One region of the Pararhizobium sp. IMCC3301 genome, then DNA from elsewhere that is predicted to be linked to it. Evidence: predicted binding sites of a transcription regulator. Region 1 holds the regulator's gene; the other holds the start of a gene.
The links. Region 1 encodes PhoB, which activates phosphate uptake and scavenging genes when phosphate is short. Its sites were predicted from a motif close to TGTCATNNANCTGTCAT; they were not measured.
Positions count from the first base shown of each region.

Region 2: the regulator PhoB is predicted to act here: its motif matches at 7,685-7,701, upstream of RAL88_RS01335 (esterase-like activity of phytase family protein).

Region 1 covers NZ_CP132336.1:3,060,614-3,072,319, reverse strand. Annotated here, with positions in the region: gene pstA (phosphate ABC transporter permease PstA) at 1-1,227, opposite strand, end outside; gene pstC (phosphate ABC transporter permease subunit PstC) at 1,237-2,613, opposite strand; gene RAL88_RS14810 (substrate-binding domain-containing protein) at 2,686-3,723, opposite strand; gene phoB (phosphate regulon transcriptional regulator PhoB) at 3,965-4,663, opposite strand; gene phoU (phosphate signaling complex protein PhoU) at 4,708-5,418, opposite strand; gene pstB (phosphate ABC transporter ATP-binding protein PstB) at 5,439-6,236, opposite strand; gene RAL88_RS14790 (ATP-binding protein) at 6,612-7,976, opposite strand; gene ppk2 (polyphosphate kinase 2) at 8,153-9,046, shown strand; gene RAL88_RS14780 (glycosyltransferase) at 9,068-10,201, opposite strand; gene RAL88_RS14775 (molybdopterin oxidoreductase family protein) at 10,485-11,706, shown strand, end outside.
Region 2 covers NZ_CP132336.1:277,570-289,275, reverse strand. Annotated here, with positions in the region: gene uvrA (excinuclease ABC subunit UvrA) at 1-1,359, shown strand, start outside; gene RAL88_RS01350 (ice-binding family protein) at 2,307-4,262, shown strand; gene RAL88_RS01345 (L,D-transpeptidase) at 4,259-4,801, shown strand; gene RAL88_RS01340 (DUF1127 domain-containing protein) at 5,225-5,380, shown strand; gene RAL88_RS01335 (esterase-like activity of phytase family protein) at 5,463-7,637, opposite strand; gene RAL88_RS01330 (hypothetical protein) at 7,738-8,358, opposite strand; gene trmFO (methylenetetrahydrofolate--tRNA-(uracil(54)-C(5))-methyltransferase (FADH(2)-oxidizing) TrmFO) at 8,501-9,910, shown strand; gene RAL88_RS01320 (squalene/phytoene synthase family protein) at 9,928-10,791, opposite strand; gene RAL88_RS01315 (Mth938-like domain-containing protein) at 10,788-11,246, opposite strand; gene secF (protein translocase subunit SecF) at 11,243-11,706, opposite strand, start outside.

The sequences.
Region 1 (11,706 bases):
CAGAATTGCCGCCGATGTGCGGCTAACAAAGCCGCGTTCCGGGCTGTCGGCCCAGATGAAGATTTGTGTCGGCAGCGCAGTGGCACTGTCGAAGGGTGTGGATGGTGCCGAGGTGATGAATGCGTTCATGCCGATCAGCAACAAGGGAGCGGTTTCGCCCAGCGCCTGTGCCAGCCCGATAATTGTGCCGGTGAGAATGCCTGGCATGGCCAGCGGAAGCACATGGCCGAAAACAACCTGTTGCCTGGATGCCCCGATGCCGAGGGCGGCCTCGCGGATGGACGGTGGTACCGCCTTCAACGCCGCACGGGTTGCAATGATGATTGTCGGCATAGTCATCAAAGCCAGGGTCAGACCACCAACGAAGGGAACAGACCGCGGCATTCCAAACCACCCGATAAAAACGGAGAGTGCCAGAAGGCCGAAAACAACAGAAGGAACCGCGGCAAGATTATTGATATTCACTTCGATAAAGTCGCTGATGCGGTTCTTGGGGGCAAATTCTTCGAGATAGAGGGCAGCACCAATTCCCAACGGGAACGAGATCAGGAAACAGACCAGGAGTGCCCAGAAGGAGCCGATAATAGCGCCTTTCAGTCCGGCCAGTTCCGGAAAGCGGCTGTCCGCGTTGGTAATAAGACCTGTATTGATCGGAGATGAAATCATGCCGGCATTTTCGAGTGTGTCGAAATATGCCAATTGATCATCTTTCAACCGGCGCAACTGCTCGGGCGTGTCCCGGTCAATCAACTCCTTGTTCAACTGGTCATAGGGGTCAGACACCGGGACTGACAGCGAAACGGTCTTGCCGATAAGGTCCGGATTGGCGACCACCATATCGCGTAATTTAAATTGTGCTCCGTTGGAGAAAATCTTCTCGACTGTCCGCATTGCAGCCCTGTCACCGGTCGCCACACCAGGAAGCGACCTGGCTAGTGAGGCGGCCAGGACATCATCAAAACCGCCGCGCGGCAGCCGGTCCGCCGGCACTTCCTCGGGGTCAATAAAAACATCCAGAGTGACATGTGTTTGCGTGAAGGCCTTATGGCCGGTGGATACCAGCGACGCGATCAGGGTGAAAAGCATCAAAAAGGCAATGCTGATCGCGGCAATGCCAAGACTTTGCAATATGACCTGCTTGCGCTTGCGCCGTGGGAGACTGCGCCTGATGGCCTCGGTTGCGCCGGCTGCCGAGACGCTGGCCTGTTGGGAAGTGATGGCGGTCATAAACGAGCTCTAGTCATAGGCTTCCCGGTACTTGCGGACAATCCGAAGCGCGAGAATGTTGATGATAAGGGTAACGATGAACAGCATCATCCCAAGTGCGAAGGCGGCCAGCGTTTTGGGATTGTCGAAGGATGTGTCACCGATGAGCAACGTCACGATCTGGACCGTAACGGTTGTGACGCTTTCGAGCGGATTGGCGGTCAGATTTGCGATCAATCCGGCAGCCATGACCACGATCATGGTCTCGCCGATCGCCCGGCTGACCGCAAGCAGAATACCGCCGACGATGCCGGGAATGGCCGCCGGAAAAAGAACGTTCAGTACGGTCTCGGCACGCGTGGCACCAAGCGCCAGAGCGCCATCACGCAAGGAGCGCGGCACGGCGGACAGGGCATCATCGGCAAAGGATGAGATAAATGGAACCAGCATGATACCCATCACACTGCCCGCCGCAAGCGCCGTATTTGGCGAAACGCCAATGCCCAGCGATGCACCCAGGCTGCGGATTGCAGGGGCAACGACCAGAATGGCAAAGAAGCCGTACACAACCGTCGGCACGCCTGCGAGAATCTCAAGAAATGGCTTTGCCACCGAGCGCACACGGGATGGCGCGAATTCATTCAGATAGATGGCCGAGAACAGACCGATCGGGATTGCAAGAATCAGGGCTACGGCGGTGATCACAAGGGTTCCGACGATAACCGGTATCCAGCCAAAGGCACCGGCCGCAGCTACCTGGTCCGCTCGGATTGGAATTTGCGGCTCCCAGTTCAGACCGAACAGAAATTCGGTCAAAGGAACCAGCCGGAGAAATTTGACGGTCTCAAATGCAAGAGACGCGACAATGCCAACCGTAGTGAAGATCGCGGCGACCGAGCAGAAAATCATCAGGCCCGAAACAATCCGTTCGACACCCTGACGGGCACGGAAAGTGGCTGTGACCCGGCGCCGGGCGAACCACAGCAGAGCCAGCCCGCCAATGGCGACAATAGCGATCAGCATCATCGATGCAACGGCCTGAAGCAGGTTCAGCTGTTCTGCTGCGGTAATCTTCCACTCTTCCGGGGTGCCGAATGTCTGGCCCCTGGAAAGAGACCTGATTTCGGTCAGAACCAACTGACGCTGCCCCGTGCCTAAACCATTGAGCACACCATTTGGCAATCCGCCCATGACAATTTTGTCGACAACAGAGCCCTGCAGCGCCAACCAGACAATGGTCAGGACGAAGACGGGCACCAGGATCGACAGAAACGAAAACAGACCGTGATATCCGGAAAGCGAGTGCAGTCGCGCGCCGTCGCGGCGCATGGCCCGCGCGGCCCGCCGGTTAAGCCAGTATCCAAACAGGCTGATGACGAAAAGGGTCGCGAATGCCAATGTGGTCATCTCTACACTCTTTCAAAAAAACTGTCTCGAGCCGCGACCGGCTCGAGACTTCGCAAGGGCCGGAAATTTGGCTTATTCAGGGGCATCCATCTGCTTGCCGTTCAAAATCGCATCCTGAAGGGCAGTGCGACGGTCGTCGACCAGCGTCACCAGGCCACGCTCGGACAGGTAACCACCCGATTCCAGGGCATCTTCAGACATGTATTCTTCGATGAACTCATTGAGGTTGGGGATGACACCGCGGTGCGCGTTCTTCACGTAGAAGTAAAGCGGGCGCGATACCGGATAGGATTTGTCGGCAATGCTGTCGGTGGTCGGCTCAACGCCTTCGATCTTGACACCTTTCAACCGGTCGAAGTTTTCATAAAGGAATGAATAACCGAAGATGCCGACGGCATTGGGATCGGATTCGAGCCGCTGTACGATCAGATTGTCATTTTCACCGGCTTCGATGAAGGGTCCGTCAGTACGCATGCGCGAGCAGTTCTCTTTAACCCAGTCACCGTCGAAACCACCATTGGCAACATAATCCAGTTCTTCACAACCGGCATGCATTGCCAATTCGACAAAGGCATCCCGTGTACCGGAGGTTGGCGGAGGGCCATAGGCGAGGATTTCTGTATCCGGCAGATCGGCGTTGATTTCAGACCATTTCTTGTAGGGATTATCGGCCCATTTACCATCAACGGGAACCTGAGCGGCCAGCGCCAGATAAATCTCGCCAAGGGTCAAATCCCAGTCAAAATCATTGCTGCGCGAAATTGCAAGCGACAAACCGTCGAAGCCGATCAGCGCTTCGGAAATATCCGTAACGCCATTTGACTGGCACAATTCATACTCGGATGCTTTCATGGCGCGGGAGGCACCAGTGATATCAGGGTGTGCCTCTCCAACACCTTCACAGAATATTTTCATCCCGCCGCCGGTGCCGGTCGATTCTACAATCGGCGAAGGCGCGCCGGTATTGTTGGAGAATTGCTCGGCGACAGCTTGTGTGTATGGAAACACAGTGGACGATCCGACAATCCGGATTTCGTCGCGAGCGATGGCAGACGTCGCGGATAACGCTGTGATAGCCAGGGCAGAAGTCGCGAGTTTAAGATAGGACATGGAAACTCCTTGGGTTTCATTAGTGATCGTCTGTCTACGACCTGACTGTTCGAGTACTCCTGCCGAGTGTCATGGATGTAACAGTTTTGTTACAGATTTATGACACCAGGCCGCGTGTGATAAAATCGACTGACCTGATGCAGCCGGTTGTCGGTAACGGGCACCGACTTCTTGTGTTTTGCGGCTCTTTGCCTGCGGTTGCGGCGTTTGCTGGCAACGATCAGCCGCGCCTGAACGCGCTCTAGTCCCGGAACTGATCATCCAGTGAATAACCGGCCCCGCGCACGGTTCGGATCGGGTCTTTGGCGCGGCCTTTATTGATGGCTTTGCGCAAGCGGCCGACATGGACATCGACGGTGCGCTCATCGACATAGACATCATGGCCCCAGACGCCATCCAGAAGCTGCTCGCGCGAAAAGACGCGGCCGGGGCTTTGTAAAAAGAATTCCAGCAATTTGAATTCTGTCGGGCCCAGGTGGATTTCGCGTGTCGCGCGATGTACGCGGTGGGTCTCGCGGTCCATCTCCAGATCGCCCGTGCGCAGCAGCCGTGAGACCACTTCCGGCTTGGCGCGGCGCAGCATCGCTTTCACTCGTGCCATCAGTTCGGGCACGGAAAACGGCTTCACCACATAATCATCGGCCCCGGTGGACAATCCGCGTATGCGCTCGGTTTCCTCGCCGCGTGCGGTCAACATGATAACAGGCAGATTGCGTGTTTCATCACGCGCACGCAGGCGGCGGCACAATTCAATGCCCGACAGGCCCGGCAGCATCCAGTCCAAAAGCAGCAGATCAGGAACTGCCTCGCGCAATTTCAGTTCGGCATCATCGCCGCGTTCAGACACGTCGACCTGGTAGCCTTCGCTTTCCAGATTGTAACGCAAAAGCAGACTGAGTGATTCTTCGTCCTCGACAACAAGGATATTTGGGGCAGCCATTGCGGGGTCTCCTCAGGCAAAAGCAGGTTGCGGCAGGTTCTTTTTCATGGCTGCTCCACCACGTGGATTGCGCTGTTGTCACCCTTGGGCCGCTCATCCTCCAACTGGACGCCGGTAACCTGATAGATGACTGTCTCTGCAATATTGGTGGCGTGATCGCCGATCCGCTCGACATTTTTGGCGCAGAACAGCAGATGGGTGCAATATGAGATATTGCGCGGATCTTCCATCATGTAAGTCAGCAATTCGCGGAACAGCGAGGTATACATGGCATCGATTTCGCTATCGTTCTGCCACACCATTTCCGCTTTGCCGACATCTCTGGCGACATAGGCATCCAGAACTTTTGTCAACTGGGCCTGGGCCAGTTCCGCCATATGTTCAATGCCGTGAATGAGTTTTGAAGGCTGAACAACGCCCTCGATTGCGATGGCGCGTTTGGCGATATTCTTGGCCAGGTCTCCGCAACGCTCCAGATCATTGGAAATGCGCAGGGATGCAATAATTTCGCGCAAATCGGATGCCATTGGCTGGCGTTTGGCGATGGTGCGGATTGCGTCATCCTCGACCTTGCGCTGCAGATTGTCGAGGTCCTTGTCATCTGTGATGACTTTGCGGGCGAGAACAGGATCAGCGCGCAGCAATGCCTGCAACGCATCCACGATCATGCTCTCTGCAATCCCACCCATCTCGGCAATATATTTTGCCAGTGCCTGCAGTTCCTCATCATATGCTGTAACTGTATGATCAGCCATTTTAGCGTCCTTACCCAGTGTTACCCGAACCGGCCAGTGATGTAATCCTGGGTCCGCTTGTCCCCTGGATTGGTGAAGATATCGTCGGTCACACCTTCTTCAACCAGATTGCCAAGATGGAAAAACGCGGTCCGTTGAGACACCCTTGCGGCCTGTTGCATGGAGTGAGTAACGATGACAATCGTGTAATTATTACGCAATTCATCAATCAGCTCTTCCACTTTGGCCGTGGCAATGGGATCGAGTGCGGAACAGGGTTCGTCCATCAGGATGACTTCGGGACTGACAGCAATGGCGCGCGCAATGCACAGGCGCTGTTGCTGGCCGCCGGAGAGGCCGGTTCCCGGTTCGTCAAGACGGTCCTTCACCTCTTCAAACAGGCCTGCCTTTTGCAGGCTTTCGACCACCATTGCCTCCAACTCCTCCTTGCTGCTTGCAAGCCCGTGAATCTTCGGGCCATAAGCGACATTTTCAAAGATGGATTTTGGAAACGGATTCGGTTTCTGGAAAACCATGCCGACCCGTGCGCGCAGTTCAACCACGTCCACGGCGGAATCGTAAATATCCTTGCCATCAAGCGTGATATCGCCCTTCACCCGGCAGATATCGATGGTGTCATTCATGCGATTGAGGCAGCGCAAAAATGTGGATTTGCCGCAGCCTGACGGTCCGATCAATGATGTGACCCGATGCTCCGGAATTTCCAGATCAACGTCGAAAAGCGCCTGCTTTTCACCGTAGAACACGTTGACCTTCTCACCCTTCATCTTGACCCGCGGCGCATTGGTCAAAGCGGCGCTTTCATTTTTGCTGCTCATGGTTTGCACAGAAGTCTCCATGTCCAAGGTTCCTTCTTAACGGGTTACCGGCTTAACAGGCTACCGGCTTAACAGGTTACCGGACGTGCTCAAAGATGCGGGCTTGCCGGGTATAGAGCAACAGCGCCTATTATATTCATTCAAGTGACCTGCCATCCAGTAATCAGCCAGCCAGTAATCTGCCAAGGACTTGCCAGCGACCCGGCCAGGCTCGTGTCAGCCAGGCTCTGAAAACAAGAATTACGCAGGACAGTGGCGGTCCGTGCATAATGATCGGACAACTGCCACCTGCCGCCCAGCAATCTAGCCAGACGCAGTGATGCTTCTATGGCATTTTTGTATCAATTAGATGACAATCCATACCCTTGAAAAATATCAGTTTTCCGAAATGCCATCGCTTTTGGCCATTTTTTCAGCCGCCGCTGACGCTGTCCGGCGGGGAAACTGCACTGTGAAGGCCGCGCCCTTGCCGGCTTCGGTTTTTATGTGAAGGGTGGCGCTATGACGGTTCAGGATATGCTTGACGATGGCAAGTCCAAGTCCGGTGCCCTGTTTTTGCCGGCTGGTCTCCACATCGGCGCGATAGAATCGTTCTGTCAGACGCGGCACATGTTCGGACGCAATACCGGGGCCGAAATCGCGGATGGTTGTGGCAGGTCCCCTGGTTTCTGTTTCTGCAAGGAAGTCAATCTCGACACGCTGGCCTGATGCGCCATATTTGATAGCATTTTCAATCAGATTGCTGAAAACCTGAACCAATTCGTCCTGAGCACCAGACACGATGACAGGATCATCCCAGGTACCAAGAACCAGCTTGACGTCATTGTCACGGGCCAGCGGTGCCAGCGTATCCGCCACATGACCAATCAAAGGTCCAAGGTCGACCGGATCAGTTGGCTTTAAATGTGCCTTCATTTCGATTCGGCTGAGCGACAGAAGATCATCAATCAGCCGAGACATGCGCTGAGATTGCTCGCGCATAATGTTGAGAAAGCGCAGTCTCGCAGTCTCATCATTCCGGGCCGGTCCCAGCAGCGTTTCGATGAACCCCGACATGGACGCCAGCGGCGTGCGCAATTCATGACTGGCATTGGCAATAAAATCCACCCGCATCCGCTCTATGCGCTTCTGTGCGCTTAAATCCTGAAACTGGACCAGCAGAAATTGCGGCGTCGCGGTTAGCGGAACTGCCGCGTCAGTGTCAAACCGCAATGGGCTTAAATCGACACTGAACCAACGCTCGACCGGGAAGCGTTCAATGTATTCCAGTTGCTCGGGCTGATTGGTTTCCATAACCCTGGCCAGCGCAGCGACGAGATTGCGCTGGCGAAAATGCAGAGCCATGGGCTGGCCGGGCCTGATGTCACCCAAGTTTGATATGGTGGCTTTATTGAGAAAACGTACGACCCCTTCGCTGTCGACCAGCAGCGTGGGCACCGTCAGCGATGCAATGACCCGTTTGGTCGATGGATCCGGCCAGACCGACTGCTGTGCCACTGCGCGTGCGGTCCGCAAGGCATTGAGGCGGCGGCGGCGCTGGCTTGCGACCGGCTCCACCATGGTTGCCGCGCCCAGCGCCAAAAGAAACAGAATGCCGGCAAAAGGGGTTACATCGCCGCGCAGCCAGAAGGCCAGCACTCCGACACAGGCGACGATCACAGCCCAGCGCTGATCCAGCAGCCGGGTCAGGAGCGCATTGTTTTCGATTTCCGCATCTGAAAGCGGGGGCTCGGCAGCCATGATGGCCAATCCTCCATGAATGGAAACTTGCAACAGACATTGAAGGAAAACTCTATTGTGGCAAAGTTATTTCAGATTTATGACACTCACCACCGCCGCACCGACGGTTCAGGCCTCATTGTGACAAACCCGACAATCCGCTAGCGTGGCAAAGCTGACATTATTCGAGGACCCATATGGCTAACGATAAATCGTCTTCCGGTGACCCCCTTCGGGACAATTTTGATCTGGACAATCCCAAGCTGGCTTCGCAGATCAAAGGCGCTGCGATGCAGAGCGGCAATTATCCCTACAGCGATAAATTATCACGCAAGAAATATGAGCGTGCGTTGCGGGTTTTGCAGATCGAACTCGTCAAGGTCCAAGCCTGGGCACAGGATACCGGAGCCAGACTGGTGCTGGTATTCGAGGGGCGCGATGCTGCCGGAAAGGGTGGAACCATCAATGCCATACGGGCTTACCTCAACCCCCGGAACGCCCGCATTGCAGCGCTTCCAAAACCGACAGAGCGGGAGCAAGGACAGTGGTATTTTCAGCGATACATCGCGCATCTGCCGAGTAGCGGAGAACTGGTTCTGTTCGACCGCTCCTGGTACAACCGCGCCGGTGTTGAACCGGTGATGGGCTTTTGCACACCGGAACAGCACCGGATTTTCCTCCAGGAAGCGCCGAAATTCGAGCAGATGCTGGTTGATGAAAACATTCATCTATTCAAATTCTGGCTGAATATCGGGCGCGAAATGCAGATGAAACGGTTTCACGACCGGGCCCATGATCCGCTGAAGCAATGGAAATTGTCTCCCATGGACGTGGCATCGCTCGACAAATGGGGTGACTATACCGAAAAGCGCAATCTGATGCTTAAAATGACCCATACAGCATCGACACCATGGACAATTGTGCGCTCCAACGACAAAAGGCGGGCGCGGCTCAACAGCATCCGGCACGTGCTGGCCAATCTTGATTATGATGGCAAGGATTTGTCAGCGATTGGCAAGATTGACCCGCTCATTCTTGGCCAGGGGCCAGATTTTCTGCGTCTGCATGAAGCCATGGATTTTGACGATTAAAGCAGGCTTTTCAAATGGGCTTTAAAGGTCCAGTGCCGAGCGGTAAAGTTGCATAATGTGCTGCTCCATAAGGCGGATCGAAAACCCGTTCGCGACCCGTTCATGGAGCGGCGCGATCTGATCGGAGCGGAATCCGGCTTGCTGTAATGTACGCATCGCCTTTGTGATGTCGGGCAATTCCGGATTGACCAGAGCATCGGCCTGTTCGCCGTAAATTTCACTGATGCCGCCGACATTCGTGCAGATCATCGGAATGCTGGCGCCGGCGGCTTCCAGAACGATATAGGGCAGCGATTCGGCACGCGATGGCACGACAATCGCGCGGGCCATGGCAAACGCCTGGCGTGCAGGCATTGAGGGATGGAACGAGACAAGATCTGCCAGTCCGCGCTGTGCGACCATCTGGCGGTAGCGCGCTTTGTCCTCCTCAGCGCCATCTCCGACAATCCAGGCTGTAGCGGGTGCCTGGCGGTTCAATTCATGCATCGCATCGATATACAGATCGACGCCTTTCAGATCGCGCAACATGCCGATAAACAGAAAATCCCGCGCGTCGCTACCAGGGGTAACGGGCAGCAGTTCCGGCTCGCCAATGCCGTTGTGAATCACTGCCGCCCGGCATGACGGGGCGCCGACTTTTTCGCTGTAGGTGCGCTGCTCATAGGCGCTGACATGAATCAGTGCGCTGGTCCAGCGCTCCAGCAACCGTTCCATAGCAAAATAGAGCCGGCCTTCCCGGCTGGCTTTGGGATAATGCAGACTGCCGCCATGGGGGGCGTAAAACACCACCGTTGGTTTCCCAAGCCCACCGCTGGCGCGGGCAAAGCGGCCGTAGACGCCGCCCTTGGATCCATGACAGTGCAGCACATCCGGCCTGACCTTGCGCAGGGCTTTCAGGACACTGATGAAAGCGCGCAGGTCGGATGGTCCGACCGCGCGCGGCATTGCCAGGCGAGTGACGCCGAGCGGAAGCAACGCCTGCAACTGTTCAATGTGGGCGTCCTCGAATGGACCACCGGTGAGGCGGTCACAGACAATTCCGACCCTGTGCCCCTGCCCGGCCTGTGCCAACGCCAGATCGGCCAGATGCCGGAAAATTCCGCCAATCGGCGCACGCACCAGATGAATGATGGTTAGGGGGTTCTGCGTTGACATTGCGCCTGATTTGATGAATTGACTGTTTCAATCTTATATAAGACAGGTTAACAGCTTCTTCAGATCCCTATCTGACGAACTGTCAATTTGTCTTTTTCTGCCATTTTATGAGACTGTAAGTCTTAATAATTGGCAATTAAATGTTTGATATTCCAACCCGGTGCAGATAACACTTGGGCAGGGAGGAAGAATTTATATGAGCATGCGCGAGACCGCCCCACAACATCTGACCGGTGGCGTCGGTGACCGGACCATCACCACAACGGCCCCCGTGGGCGAGGATATGCGGCAGACCACCTGCTACATGTGTGCCTGCCGCTGCGGCATCAATGTGCATCTGCGCGATGGCAAGGTGCGTTACATTGAAGGCAACCGCGATCATCCGGTCAACAAGGGTGTGCTGTGCGCAAAGGGGGCTGCCGGGATCATGCAGCACATGTCTCCGGCCCGGTTGAAAAAACCGCTGCTGCGCACCGGTCCGCGCGGCTCCAATGAATTCAAGGAAATTTCCTGGGAGGAAGCTCTCGACAAAGCCGCCGAATGGCTCGGCCCGCTGCGCAAGGACCCGCAAAAACTGGCCTTTTTTACCGGACGCGACCAGTCGCAGGCCCTGACCAGTTTCTGGGCACAGAATTTCGGCACACCAAATTATGCCGCCCATGGCGGGTTCTGTTCCGTCAACATGGCTGCCGCCGGCATCTATACAATCGGCAGTGCATTCTGGGAATTCGGCTCTGCGGACTGGGACCGGACAAAGCTGTTTCTGCTGTTCGGTGTGGCAGAGGACCATGACAGCAACCCGATCAAGATGGGCCTGTCGAAACTGAAATCCCGTGGCGCGCGGTTTGTCTCGATCAACCCGGTGCGCACCGGTTATTCCTCGATTGCCGATAATTGGCTGGGCGTAAAGCCGGGCACCGACGGCCTGCTGATCCTGTCGCTGATTCACGAATTATTCCGGTTGCGCAAAATCGATCTGGATTATCTCAACCGCTATACCAACGCCGCCTGGCTGGTGGTGCAGGCCCCGGGCGACAAGGATCATGGTCTGATTGCGCGCGATGGTAACGGCACACCGCTGGTTCTGGTCGCTGACGGCTCGGTGCAGCCGACCAAGACAAAAAATGTCAAACCGCGCATGGGCGGTTCTGTGACTCTGCCGGACAGCTGCACAATTGGTGCCGGCAAACAGGCCGTGCCGGTCCTGGAATTGATGGCGCAGAAGTATATGGTGCCCGATTACGCGCCGGAAGCGGTTGCCGCCAAGACCGGCATTGCCGCCGAGACGATCCGCGATCTGGCAGCCGAAATCGCCCGCGTTGCGTTTGAAGAAGAAATCGTCATCGACCAGCCCTGGACCGACATGACGGGCGAGCGTCACGACAAGATCATCGGCCGCCCGGTTTCGATGCATGCGATGCGCGGTATTTCGGCCCATTCGAACGGCTTCCAGACGACTCGCGCGCTGCATGTGTTGCAGGTTCTGATCGGCTCGATTGACTGTC
Region 2 (11,706 bases), 1.8 Mb from region 1:
GGTTCCGGTCTGACCGGCGTGCTGTATGTGCTCGATGAGCCATCGATCGGTCTGCATCAACGCGATAATGACCGGCTGTTGACCACGCTCAAGCATCTGCGCGACCTCGGCAACACAGTCATTGTTGTTGAACACGATGAAGAAGCCATTCTGACAGCGGATCACGTGGTTGATGTGGGCCCTCTTGCCGGAATTCACGGCGGTGAAATCATTGTCGCCGGCACCCCTGACAAAATCATGAAATGCAAGAAATCCCTGACCGGGCAATATCTGTCCGGCCAGTTGTCGATCCCGCTTCCCAAAACGCGGCGCAAGCCGGTGAAGAACCGCAAGATCACCGTCAAAGGCGCCACCGGCAACAATTTGAAAGACGTCACTGCATCAATACCGCTTGGCACATTCTGTTGTATCAGCGGGGTCTCGGGCGGTGGCAAGTCGACCCTGCTGCTGGACACCCTATACCGTGCTGTTGCCAAACATCTGAATGGTGCCAGGAGCCTGCCCGCTCCGTACAGCTCAATCACCGGACTGGAGCATCTCGACAAGGTGATCGATATCGATCAATCGCCTATCGGGCGCACGCCAAGGTCCAATCCGGCAACCTATACCGGGGCCTTCACACCAATTCGCGAATGGTTTTCAGGCCTGCCGGAAGCGAAAGTCAGAGGCTACGCTCCGGGCCGGTTCTCGTTCAATGTCAAGGGCGGGCGCTGTGAAGCATGCCAGGGCGATGGCGTGATGAAGATCGAAATGCATTTTCTGCCCGATGTCTATGTCACCTGTGATGTCTGCAAGGGCAAGCGCTACAACCGCGAAACTCTTGAGGTTCAGTTCAAGGGCAAATCGATTTCCGGCGTGCTGGATATGACGGTGGATGAAGGCGCAGAGTTCTTTTCGGCTGTGCCGGCAGTGCGCGACAAGATGTTGACCTTGCAACGTGTCGGGCTGGGCTACATCAAGGTCGGTCAACAGGCCACAACATTGTCCGGCGGCGAAGCGCAGCGCGTGAAACTTGCCAAGGAACTGTCTAAACGCTCGACAGGCCGGACCCTGTATATTCTCGATGAACCAACAACCGGGTTGCATTTTCACGATGTGGCGAAACTACTGGAAGTGCTTCATGAACTTGTCGATCAGGGCAATACGGTGGCAGTCATCGAACACAATCTTGAAGTCATCAAAACCGCCGACTGGGTGATTGATATCGGACCGGAAGGTGGCGATGGCGGCGGAGAAATCGTGGCGGAAGGAACGCCTGAAGATATTATTCGGGAAGAACGATCCTATACCGGCAGATTTTTGAAGGACCTGCTTGACCGTAGGCCTGATAAAACTGCTGTGATGCAGGCCGCTGAGTAGAGGCGAATCCGGAAATTGCGGGAAACCGGCTCCTCCGATCCTCGGAAGGCCCTCCGGTCTCAGGAATGACACCTTTGATTCACAGCTTCGTTGGCCGTTTTAACAGCTATGATGGGACAGGGCCAATCAGGTCGGAAATCGGGGCCAATTGGTGAAAACTCACGAGACCGGCACGTCTGCCCACACTTATTCTCAACGCAACTTTCCTACTCGGAGTCTGTTCAAGAATAGGCAATGCGTGTGAGGCGCCTTGCCATGAGCTTTGTCATGGCGGATTGGATAAAGACGGAGATGGTGGGTGCGAAGCGCTCAAAATTCTTTGACAGACAGCGGTTGATACCGAAGCAGGCCAAGGTCCGCCGCCACTCCTCCTGCGTTGTGCCGCTTGCATAGCGTAACCCGCTACGGTCATGATCGGCACGGGTGAAAGGATCCGCACCATTTCCATCCTCCATGTTCTACCCCAGACAAGGAGATTCAAATGCGCTACTTTCACTCAATTACTCGTACAGACACTTAGTTCAGAACTCGGAAATGACGTTGCAACCTTTGGTTTCTTGTGCTAATTTTTTTGCGGGGCGATGCCTAATCTAACAAGTTTCTGAAAAGGTCGAAACTGGGTGGATAGATTACTGTAGAATCGCAAATGGAAATTTGATTTCGATTGTTTCTTGGACTAATTTTGCTTTGAAGGGCTATGGGCGAAAACATTTTCTTGCCTCTCACGCCTGAAATCTTTTTTCAACAACCTGCTAACTGACCAATACGCCGCTCAATCCTTCGGTGATCTGCTCCTGTGTGGTCTCGCACCATCCGCGAGCAAATCGCCGAATGATTGAGCCAGTCCAAACCATTTTAAGAGTGTTGAACGCGCCCCCCGGGATTCGACGTTTTGGGGTCAGTGAATTGAGACTTTGGTAAGTGAATCGAGACTTGGAGTAATTGACTTGAGAATTCGCACAACCACTGCAGCCGTTTTAGCAATTTCCACTTTCGCCCTCGCGCCCCGGGCCGAGGCCCAGTCGCTGGAGACCTTTGGGGTCCTGGCCGGATCGGAGATCACCAATACTGGTCCCACCGTCATAAACGGAAATATCGGCCTAAGCCCGGGCTCCGCGATCACCGGGTTCCCACCCGGGAGCGTAGTTTTCCCTTATACCAGATATGTAACCAACGGTGTCGCTGTGCAGGCGAAAGCCGATCTGACCACTGCCTACAATGTTCTGGCAGGAAGGCCCGCGACCGCCAGCCTGACAGCTATTGTAGGAAGTGGCCAGTCTCTCAATCCAGGAGTTTACAGTTTTGACTCCTCTGCCCAAATAAATGGGGAACTCACCCTCGACGGAGGCGGCGACCCGGACGCAGTTTTCATTTTCAATATACCGTCCACACTGACCACGGGCTCGAATGCGAAGATCTTGTTGGTCGGCGGCGCCAATCCCAACAATGTGTTCTTCAGGGTCGGCAGCTCCGCGACACTTGGAACGGCTACCGAGTTTCAGGGAAGAATCCTTGCACTGACAAGCATCACGCTGAACACTGGTGCCAATATCAGTTGCGGCGCTGCCCTGGCGCGCAACGCTGCGGTGACGCTTGACACCAACCGAATAAGTGTCGCCGAAGCCCTCGAAGCGGAAATTGGGGGAATGTATGTCGACTGCGCGATGGTCGAAGTCGTAATCGGGGATGAACTGGATGAAATGGCGTCTGATAGTGCACAGGATGTCGCCGATGTCATTGACGACTACGTCGCCGGTGGTGGTGACCTGCCGCTGGGGTTCCAGGTCCTCGACTTCTTGACGCCGGCCGAATTGGCGGATGCGCTCGCGCAGATTGCCGGGGAAGCCTCAACCGGCGTCACGCCGACCGGCACGCAGGCGATGGATTCGTTCCTCGATACAGTGCTCAACCAGGGCTTCGGCGGTGATAGCGGCCCGGGCGGTCCGAGTGATCAGACTGCTCCCGGCCGCGACACCCTCATGGTGCTCGGCTATGCGACCCCGGAAAATTCGAAAGGCGCCGATGCCAACATGGCTATGGCCTCTGGCGGCGCACTGTTGGCGGCACCCGATCCGCGTCGCTGGGGAGTCTGGGCGGCCCTGTATGGTGGCGACAGCGATGTCGATGGCAATGCAGCATCAGGTACGCGCGACCGGTCGAGCGACAATTACGGTGTCGTCTTCGGCCTCAACTACCAAATCACAGAGGACACAACGGTTGGCCTGGCGTTGTCTGGCGGTGCCACCAGTTACAGCCTGGCGGACGGTTTCGGCAACGGCAGTAGCAACATGTTCCAAGGGGCCATTTACAGCCGCACCAATTTGGATGCGGCCTACATCGCTGCGGCGCTCGCTTATGCTTACCACGACGAATCGACCGAGCGGACGACGGCATTCGACGGCGCCCGCTATACGGCGGATTTCGACGCCTCCAACATTGCCGGGCACGTTGAGGCCGGATACCGTTTTGGAGGGCTCACGCCCTATGGTGCCGTGCGCGTGCAGGTCTTCCATACGCCGGACTACAGCGAGACCAGTGACACAGGCGCATTCGCGCTGGACTACGACGAGCAGACGACGACCACGACCCGCACGGAGCTCGGCACGCGGTTCGACCACGCCTTCGCGGTCGGCTACGGAGCGTCGCTCACGCTCAGCGGCCGCGTTGCCTGGGCGCATGATTATTCCTCCCAGCCGAGCACAACCGCCACATTCCAGGCGCTACCCGGATCTGACAGCTTCACCGTGGACGGCGCCGCAGCTGAACGTGATTCCGTGCTCCTCTCCGCCGGGGCCGAGTTCATGATGGCGAGCGGCTTCTCGCTTGCCGGGTCGGTCAACAGCCAGTTCGCCGAAAACTCGCAGACCTATTCCGGCAACGCACGGATACGTTTCCAGTGGTGAGCCATCGTACTGCCGGCGCGCGCAGACCGTTTTCAACTGCGCTCATCGCGGTCGGCGCAGGGCTTATTTTTGCCTTCCTGGCCACTGTTCCCTCAGCCGCCGCCGGCAAGGTGGTTGCATTCAAAAGCGATGTTGCGCGCGGCACGATCGTTGTGCGAACCAATGAACGCCGGCTCTACCTGGTAATCAGGGGCGGACGCGCCATTAGCTATCCGGTAGGGGTTGGGCGCGTCGGACGGCAGTGGACCGGCACTTCCGTCATTGAAGGCAAACATGTAAGCCCAAATTGGGCTCCTCCGCCTGCCATCAGACGCGATTCGCCCAACCTCCCGGCTATAATCCCGGGAGGGGCGCCTAACAATCCATTGGGTGTCGCCGCGCTGACACTCTCAGGCGGCGACTACGCCATTCATGGCACCAATAAGCCGAGTTCGATCGGCCGGTTCGTATCTTACGGCTGTATCCGGATGCTGAATGAAGACATCACCGAGCTGTTCAAACGGGTCCGCGTTGGAACGCAAGTGGTCGTAGAGCACTGAGCTGCGTATTAATTGCCGCATCATCCTTGTTGGATTTGCGGTCTTTGAATTCGCGTCTGGTCATGGAATACGATGCTCAACAGCGAACTGTGAACTTCCAAGCCTTTCGTCTTGGATCGCCCAGCGTGTCAGACGCAGGTCGAGACACCCGGGAAAGTGCCGTAAAGGGCTTTCTGTCGAAAATAATCGTAACAACTGTATTGGAAATTCGCGAAATCGGCAGGGCTGGCGATCTCAGGAAATCGAGACATGACAACTCTTTGATCTTTCGCACAAATTTGTCTGAGGCCTGCGTTTTCTGCAAGCCTGACATGCTGTTTTGTCACTCCTCAAATGCTGCAACGCACACTAAGTAACGGTCATCAGGGAAACACAACAATCCTGATCAATTGAAACCGTTAGACAAAACATTCGGAGACTTAAATGCCATTTTCTTCCATCACAGAATCCTACCGCAACTGGCGCCAGTATCGCAAAACTATGGACGAACTTTCCCGTCTGTCGCCACGTGAACTCGACGATCTGGGTATTGCACCTTACCAGATCCGCAGCGTAGCTCGCAGTGCACGCCGTGGCTAAGCCAGCGTCAATCCGATCCGCTAAAGAAAAGGCCCACACCGTTGCAGCGTGTGGGCCTTTCTAATAGTACCAGCGAGTGTCGTTACATATTCCCGGTTGAGAAAAACAATGTCTCGCCGTTGCTGTCATCAACTCCGTCATTATCGGTAACAGCAAATCCGACGCCAGATGCGTCAATCGCAAATCCCTCAATCTTGTCGACCACATAGCCGCCTGTTGCTTTCATGTCGGGCAGAAAATCGCGAACCATTTCCTTGTTGACGACTGGTAATTCCCCGCCCAGCGGGGCCGGTTCGAGTTCAGACAGGGCGACGCGATACAGCTTTTTGACCTTTGCATTTGCCCCGATCTGGTTGTCGCGCTCAACAAGATAAGCGAAATCACCGAAAACTGTGATTTCCGAGAGGCCTATCCAGCCGCTGCTCGCAGCTTCGGTGGGATACAGCACTGCGCCCCATTCCTTTGAGGCAATATCATATGACACCAGCTTGACGCGGTTTTCCGCGTCATCCGCCCAACTGCGCTGGATGGCAATCCAGAGGCGGTCGCCGACCCTGGCAATGCCCTCTGCGCCGAAGCGTTTTTCCACCGCCAGCAACTCTGCTGGAAAGGGAACCTGTTGCTCGATTTCGCCCGTTCCGGTTACTTGATAGAGGCCATGCGGGATCATCCGGTCGGTGCGGCCTTCCGAGGCGAGCCAGAAGCCGCCTTTGCCGTCATTTGTGATGCCTTCCAGATCCAGCAATTGTGCCGGAACGCCATTGCGGGTAACTGGCGTTGCAGCGATTATGGTTGCCGGTTGTGTCGTTGCATCAATCGTGAAGATTGTAGGCTGCATCGCATAAAAACTGTCATTGACCGCATAGAGTCTGCCCGGGATATCTAAATCCGCCGTCAGCCCCGACAAAGCTCCCCAGCCGATGGGACGGCCATCTTGCATGACTGAACGAATCATCGGATAGGCCGGTGTCTGATCTGCAAGCTGATACAGCGTCACGTGCGAGCGCACGCCGCCATCCTCAATCAGATCGGCTTCATTTGCCACTGCCAGCAGGTTGCGGCGCGGCAGTGCAATCGCCCCTTCCGGTGCCAGGCCCGTTGGTAGCAACTGAACAAATTCCGGGACAGACCCGGTGTCGCGATACACACCGATTACAGAACCGCGTTCCGAAAGGACGAAAATAAATGTTTCGCCATTATAGGAAGCGACTTCCAGTCCTTCCGGCTCTGCGCCCTTGTTGGCGGAACGCTTTTCCGGATAATGGCCGGCCATTGCGACACGGTATTCAAAATCAAGACCGGATTCATAGAGAACCTCGCCCGTTTTGCTGAAAATCGTGAAGCTCCGCGAACCGCCCTGATAGTCGCCTTCATTTGCAGTGACAAAGCGCTCGTCATCGAGCCACTGAACCGCATCTGGTTCGCGGCGCACTGCCAAGAGCGTGCCGTCAAAAGTCAGAGCGCCCTCTTCCTCAATGTCGATATTCCGAAGATCGACTGTGGCCGCCGAAAAATGCGATTTTACCTGCGCTGTCATGCTGTCAATGACAGCAATGTGGTTATTTTCCTGCATCGTGACGACAATTTCGTTGAGGGAATTGATATCGACAAATTCAGGCTCAGGGTCGCTGCCTGCAATATCCGCCAGTCCGGACAGATCGACAATGCGCCTGCTGTCGCAGTCAGGCAAACCGCTGGTCAGGGAGAACAACATGACATTGCCTGCAGGCAATTGTGGAATGATACCGTCATTCAGGTCTTCATCGCGTTCGTTTTCGATCGCGATTGCTAGGAATGATTTATCCGGGGAGATGGCAATGGAATCCGGTTGACCGGTCAGTTCGCAGGACAACTCAATGGTTCCGGTGGCAATATTGAGAACCGCTAATTTGCCACTCGGTGTGGTGTAACTGTCAGAGGTGTTGACACCGATCAAGGCATAATTTCCTGCCACCGAAACAGAGGTTGGCTCACCATCCACAGGCACAAAACCCGCTGCCTTTGGAGCAGATGCATCGGAAATATCGACCAGACCGATTCCACTGAGTGGACTGTCTGAATAAATCAGCATGTTTTCATCGGCTGTCGCCGAGATGATTTCTGCGGAGGATTCCGTTTTGGGATCCATATTGGGCGGTATGTTGGTGTTGACCGGAAAACTTGAAATCCGGTTGAATACTGCCTCGGCGAGCGCGGCTGTTGGTGACAGACCGGTGAGTAATGCGGCAAGCATTGCGAATTTGAACGTCTGATGCATGGGAGCCCCCATTTGTGTTGACAACATTTGAGGATTGACAGTATCGAATTACAGGAATGTGACAGGCTGGGCGAATGAACCCGTGTCAATTTGAAATGGTCTAAAGACGCAGGCCCTGCGGTCGCTCTTTGTACCAGGCTTTCAGAGGCATGATGACCGGTGGCTTGCCATTGTCGCGGACCCAGGAATCAACCGCAAAGGCTTCACTGTTTGTTGCTTGGATGATGACAGCTGTTGCGTGCGGATAGCGCCCGTCGAGGAAAAAGCCGCGCGCCTTGGGCCGCCCGATTCGATGATGCATCAGGTAGCCACTGTCGGCAGCAAGTTTCAAAAGGCTGGTGGTGTTGGTCGCCTCGTCAATACAATCCATCTGACCCGGCTTGTTAACTGTCGACAAATCAAATCCGCCAACATCATTGCCGGACCCGACCTGGCGCGCAATGCGCTTTTCAAACCATTGTACTGCGCGGCTCATGGCGGAGCGTTCCTGCTCTGGAGAAGATGCTCCTGATGCCAGAATTGTCTTCAGTTGCTGCATGTCGTGCGGTGTAAAATCAACCCGCTCTTTTCTGGCGCAACCGGTCCCGTGGCAGACATAGACCGATGTTCCTCTGGGTGCGCGTCCATCCTGGCTGGCATACCAGCTCAGAGGATCGCCTTCCCCGGCCTGGATGCATCCCGACAGTATGAGTGCAAATAGTAAAACCGGAATTTGTCGCATGGTTCCCCCTGTTCTGTGCGGACCGAATAGGCCAATTTTCCGGCAAAAGCCACATGCAATCCGGGCCGAATGTGGTAGTGCATCTCATGGCTGCAGTGAAATATAAAACCTTGTCCAGGCTGCTGGCATAGCGGAGATCGATATGACGAACAATGCCGTTCATGTAATTGGTGGAGGTCTGGCTGGCTCGGAGGCGGCCTGGCAACTGGCGCGCCGCGGCGTGCCTGTGGTGCTTCATGAAATGCGCCCGGTGCGCGGAACCGATGCACACAAGACTGACCATCTGGCAGAACTTGTGTGTTCCAATTCGTTCCGCTCCGATGATGCGCAAAATAATGCTGTCGGTCTCCTGCATGCCGAATTGCGGCTGGCGGATTCGCTGATAATGTCCTGTGGCGATGCCAATCAGGTGCCGGCAGGCGGCGCGCTGGCGGTCGACAGAGAAGGATTTTCTGCCGCCGTGACTGCTGCGCTGGAAAATGAACCGCTGATCACCATCAGCCGCGAAGAGATCAGCGCCATTCCACCGGATGATTGGGGTAGTGTCATCGTCGCGACCGGGCCATTGACTTCCCCTGCCCTGTCGAGCGCCATTGCTTCATTGACGGATGTGTCAGCGCTGGCTTTCTTTGATGCGATTGCACCGATTGCCTATTTCGACAGCATCGATATGTCCGTGTGCTGGTTCCAGTCGCGATATGACAAGGTCGGGCCCGGTGGCACTGGTGCTGACTATATCAATTGTCCGATGGACAAGGCGCAATATGAACGGTTCATTGATGCGCTGCTTGAAGGTGAAAAGACAGAATTCAAGCAATGGGAAAACACGCCCTATTTCGAAGGCTGTATGCCGATTGAAGTGATGGCCGAGCGCGGCCGCGAAACGCCGCGTCATGGCCCGATGAAGCCGAGGGGTCTGACCAATGCGCACAATCCGGAGGTGAAACCCTATGCGGTGGTGCAATTGCGGCAGGACAATGCTCTGGGTACGCTCTACAATATGGTCGGCTTCCAGACCAAATTGAAATATGGCGTTCAGAAAGAGATTTTCCGGCTGATTCCCGGCCTTCAAGAAGCGGAATTCGCCCGGCTCGGCGGCCTTCACCGCAATACATTCCTCAATTCACCGGTTCTTCTGGATGACAGCCTGCGATTGAAAGCGGATCTGCGTCTCAGATTCGCCGGTCAGATTACCGGCTGTGAAGGTTATGTGGAATCAGCTTCCATGGGGCTGCTGGCCGGGCGGTTTGCGGCCGCCGACTGGCATGGTCAGGAAAAGCTGCTGCCACCGGAAACAACCGCATTCGGAGCGCTGCTGTCGCATATCACAGGCGGCCATCTGGCCACAGAAGAAGCCCCGGGGAAGCGCTCATTCCAGCCGATGAACATCAATTTTGGTCTGTTTCCTCCGATCCCGGCGATAGCCGAAACCGACGGCCGCAAATTGCGCGGCAAGGAAAAAACCATCGCGAAACGGCAGGCGATCTGCGATCGGGCGCTGACAGACTTCAAGGTCTGGCTGCAGAAGTCAGATAGCAGAATTGCGGCGTAACGGCGTTTTCCGCAGAATCAGAAACACGGCCAGCGTTTTGATGCGCGCCATAAATGCCAGATCAGATGTGCTGTGCTGATGTCTGCAGCCGGACCATTGCGCCTTGATAGCCGTGTTGCCTTTGCCAGCTGGATCGTGACGGGAGCAAGCTGCAGAAATGCCGGTCTCAAGGTAGCCGGAACCGCAGCAGCGGCTTTGATGGCCCGCTGGCGATAGGATTCTGCAAAGGCACAGATTTGCTGGATGGCTTGGCTTTGGTCGGCAGATTGTGATTGCAGGAACGGGTTTGCTGACATTCCGGCCGCCTCGCAGATCTGCGGCGGCAGATAACGGGCAGCGCGCGTTTGCGCATCTGTCCGATCTGTCAGAAGCGGACGAATGACCCGGTGCCAGAGACTGAGCATGCAGGCCAGATAGCCGGACAGCTCGGCAGCCTGTGCAGAGCGGGCGCGATCCAGCACCAGACACGACAATTGCAAAATGGTACCGTCGGTCTGACCGGCATAGGCTTCAAACCCCTGCTGATCTTCAATTGCATCATCATAAAGATCGAAGATGCAGCCATCGAGATAATGGCCCAGAACATCCGGTGAAATGGTATGGCGTCTGGTCAGATCAAGCATGGTATTTGCCAGCGGACTTGCTGCGGCTTCAGCGTCTCGCTCACCCTGAAACACTTCACGCCACCATTGCAGACGGATTTCTCCGGCCATGGGTTCACGTGTGGTACGGGCAATCTTTGCGATTTCAAGATCAAATGCGTACAGCGTCAGAATGTCGGCCCGCTGCGGTCCGGGGATGAATTGTGCGGCGAAGAAACGGGCGGGATCAGCGGAGCGGATCAATGGTTGCAGATGATTCTCACCATCCTGATGGCTCATCGAATAGTCTCAACCGGCAACAGGGCTGCAGCAATTTGCCGTCCCTCTGCAAGGATTACGTTGAAGGTTCTGATTGCAGCTCCGGTGGACATGATTTCAAAGCGAACGCCGGCGTCACGCAAGGCCTGACGGGTCTGCTTGTCAGGAAAAACTCCGGTGTCACCCATGCCAAGGAACAGCAATTCTATAGCTTCCGCCTCGGCGACAACCCGGTCCAGCCGCTCAATCGTGACATCCTCAGGCTGTGCGGCGCTCCATCCGTAAATTCCGGATGGCAGAGCCAGAATGCCACCGCGATGTGACATTTCGGCGAATCGGAAACCGCCATTGCCGTAGGCGTCTATCGGAGCACGACCCGGGAAATAAGCCGGTTTGATAATAGTGCCGGGCGATCCGGCCGTCGGGTGCTGCTCGGGTGGCTGCGTTTTTTCAGGTTTGTCCGCCCGGTCCGTCATGCAGCGCCGGAGCTTTCCACTTCCTCGGTTCCTTTTGCCACATCAGTGTCGCGCAATTTGAGGAAAATTAGCAGCGGAGCGGCTATGAAGATCGAAGAATAGGTTCCGATCACCACGCCCCAGATCATCGCGAAGGTGAAGGATGCGATCACTTCACCGCCGAACACATAAAGGGCGGTCAAGGCAAGCAGGGTTGTGATCGATGTCAGAGCTGTTCTCGACAGGGTCTTGTTGATCGCCATGTCAAGTAGCTGGTTTATAGGCAAGCGCTTGTATTTGCGCAGTTTCTCGCGGACACGGTCATACACCACCACCGTATCATTCAGCGAATAGCCGACTATGGTCAGGACGGCAGCAATGCTCGCCAGACTGAATTCCATTTGCAGCAATGACAGCATCCCGATGGTCAGAATGACGTCGTGGACGGTTGCAACGATAGCTCCGACTGCAAATTGCCACT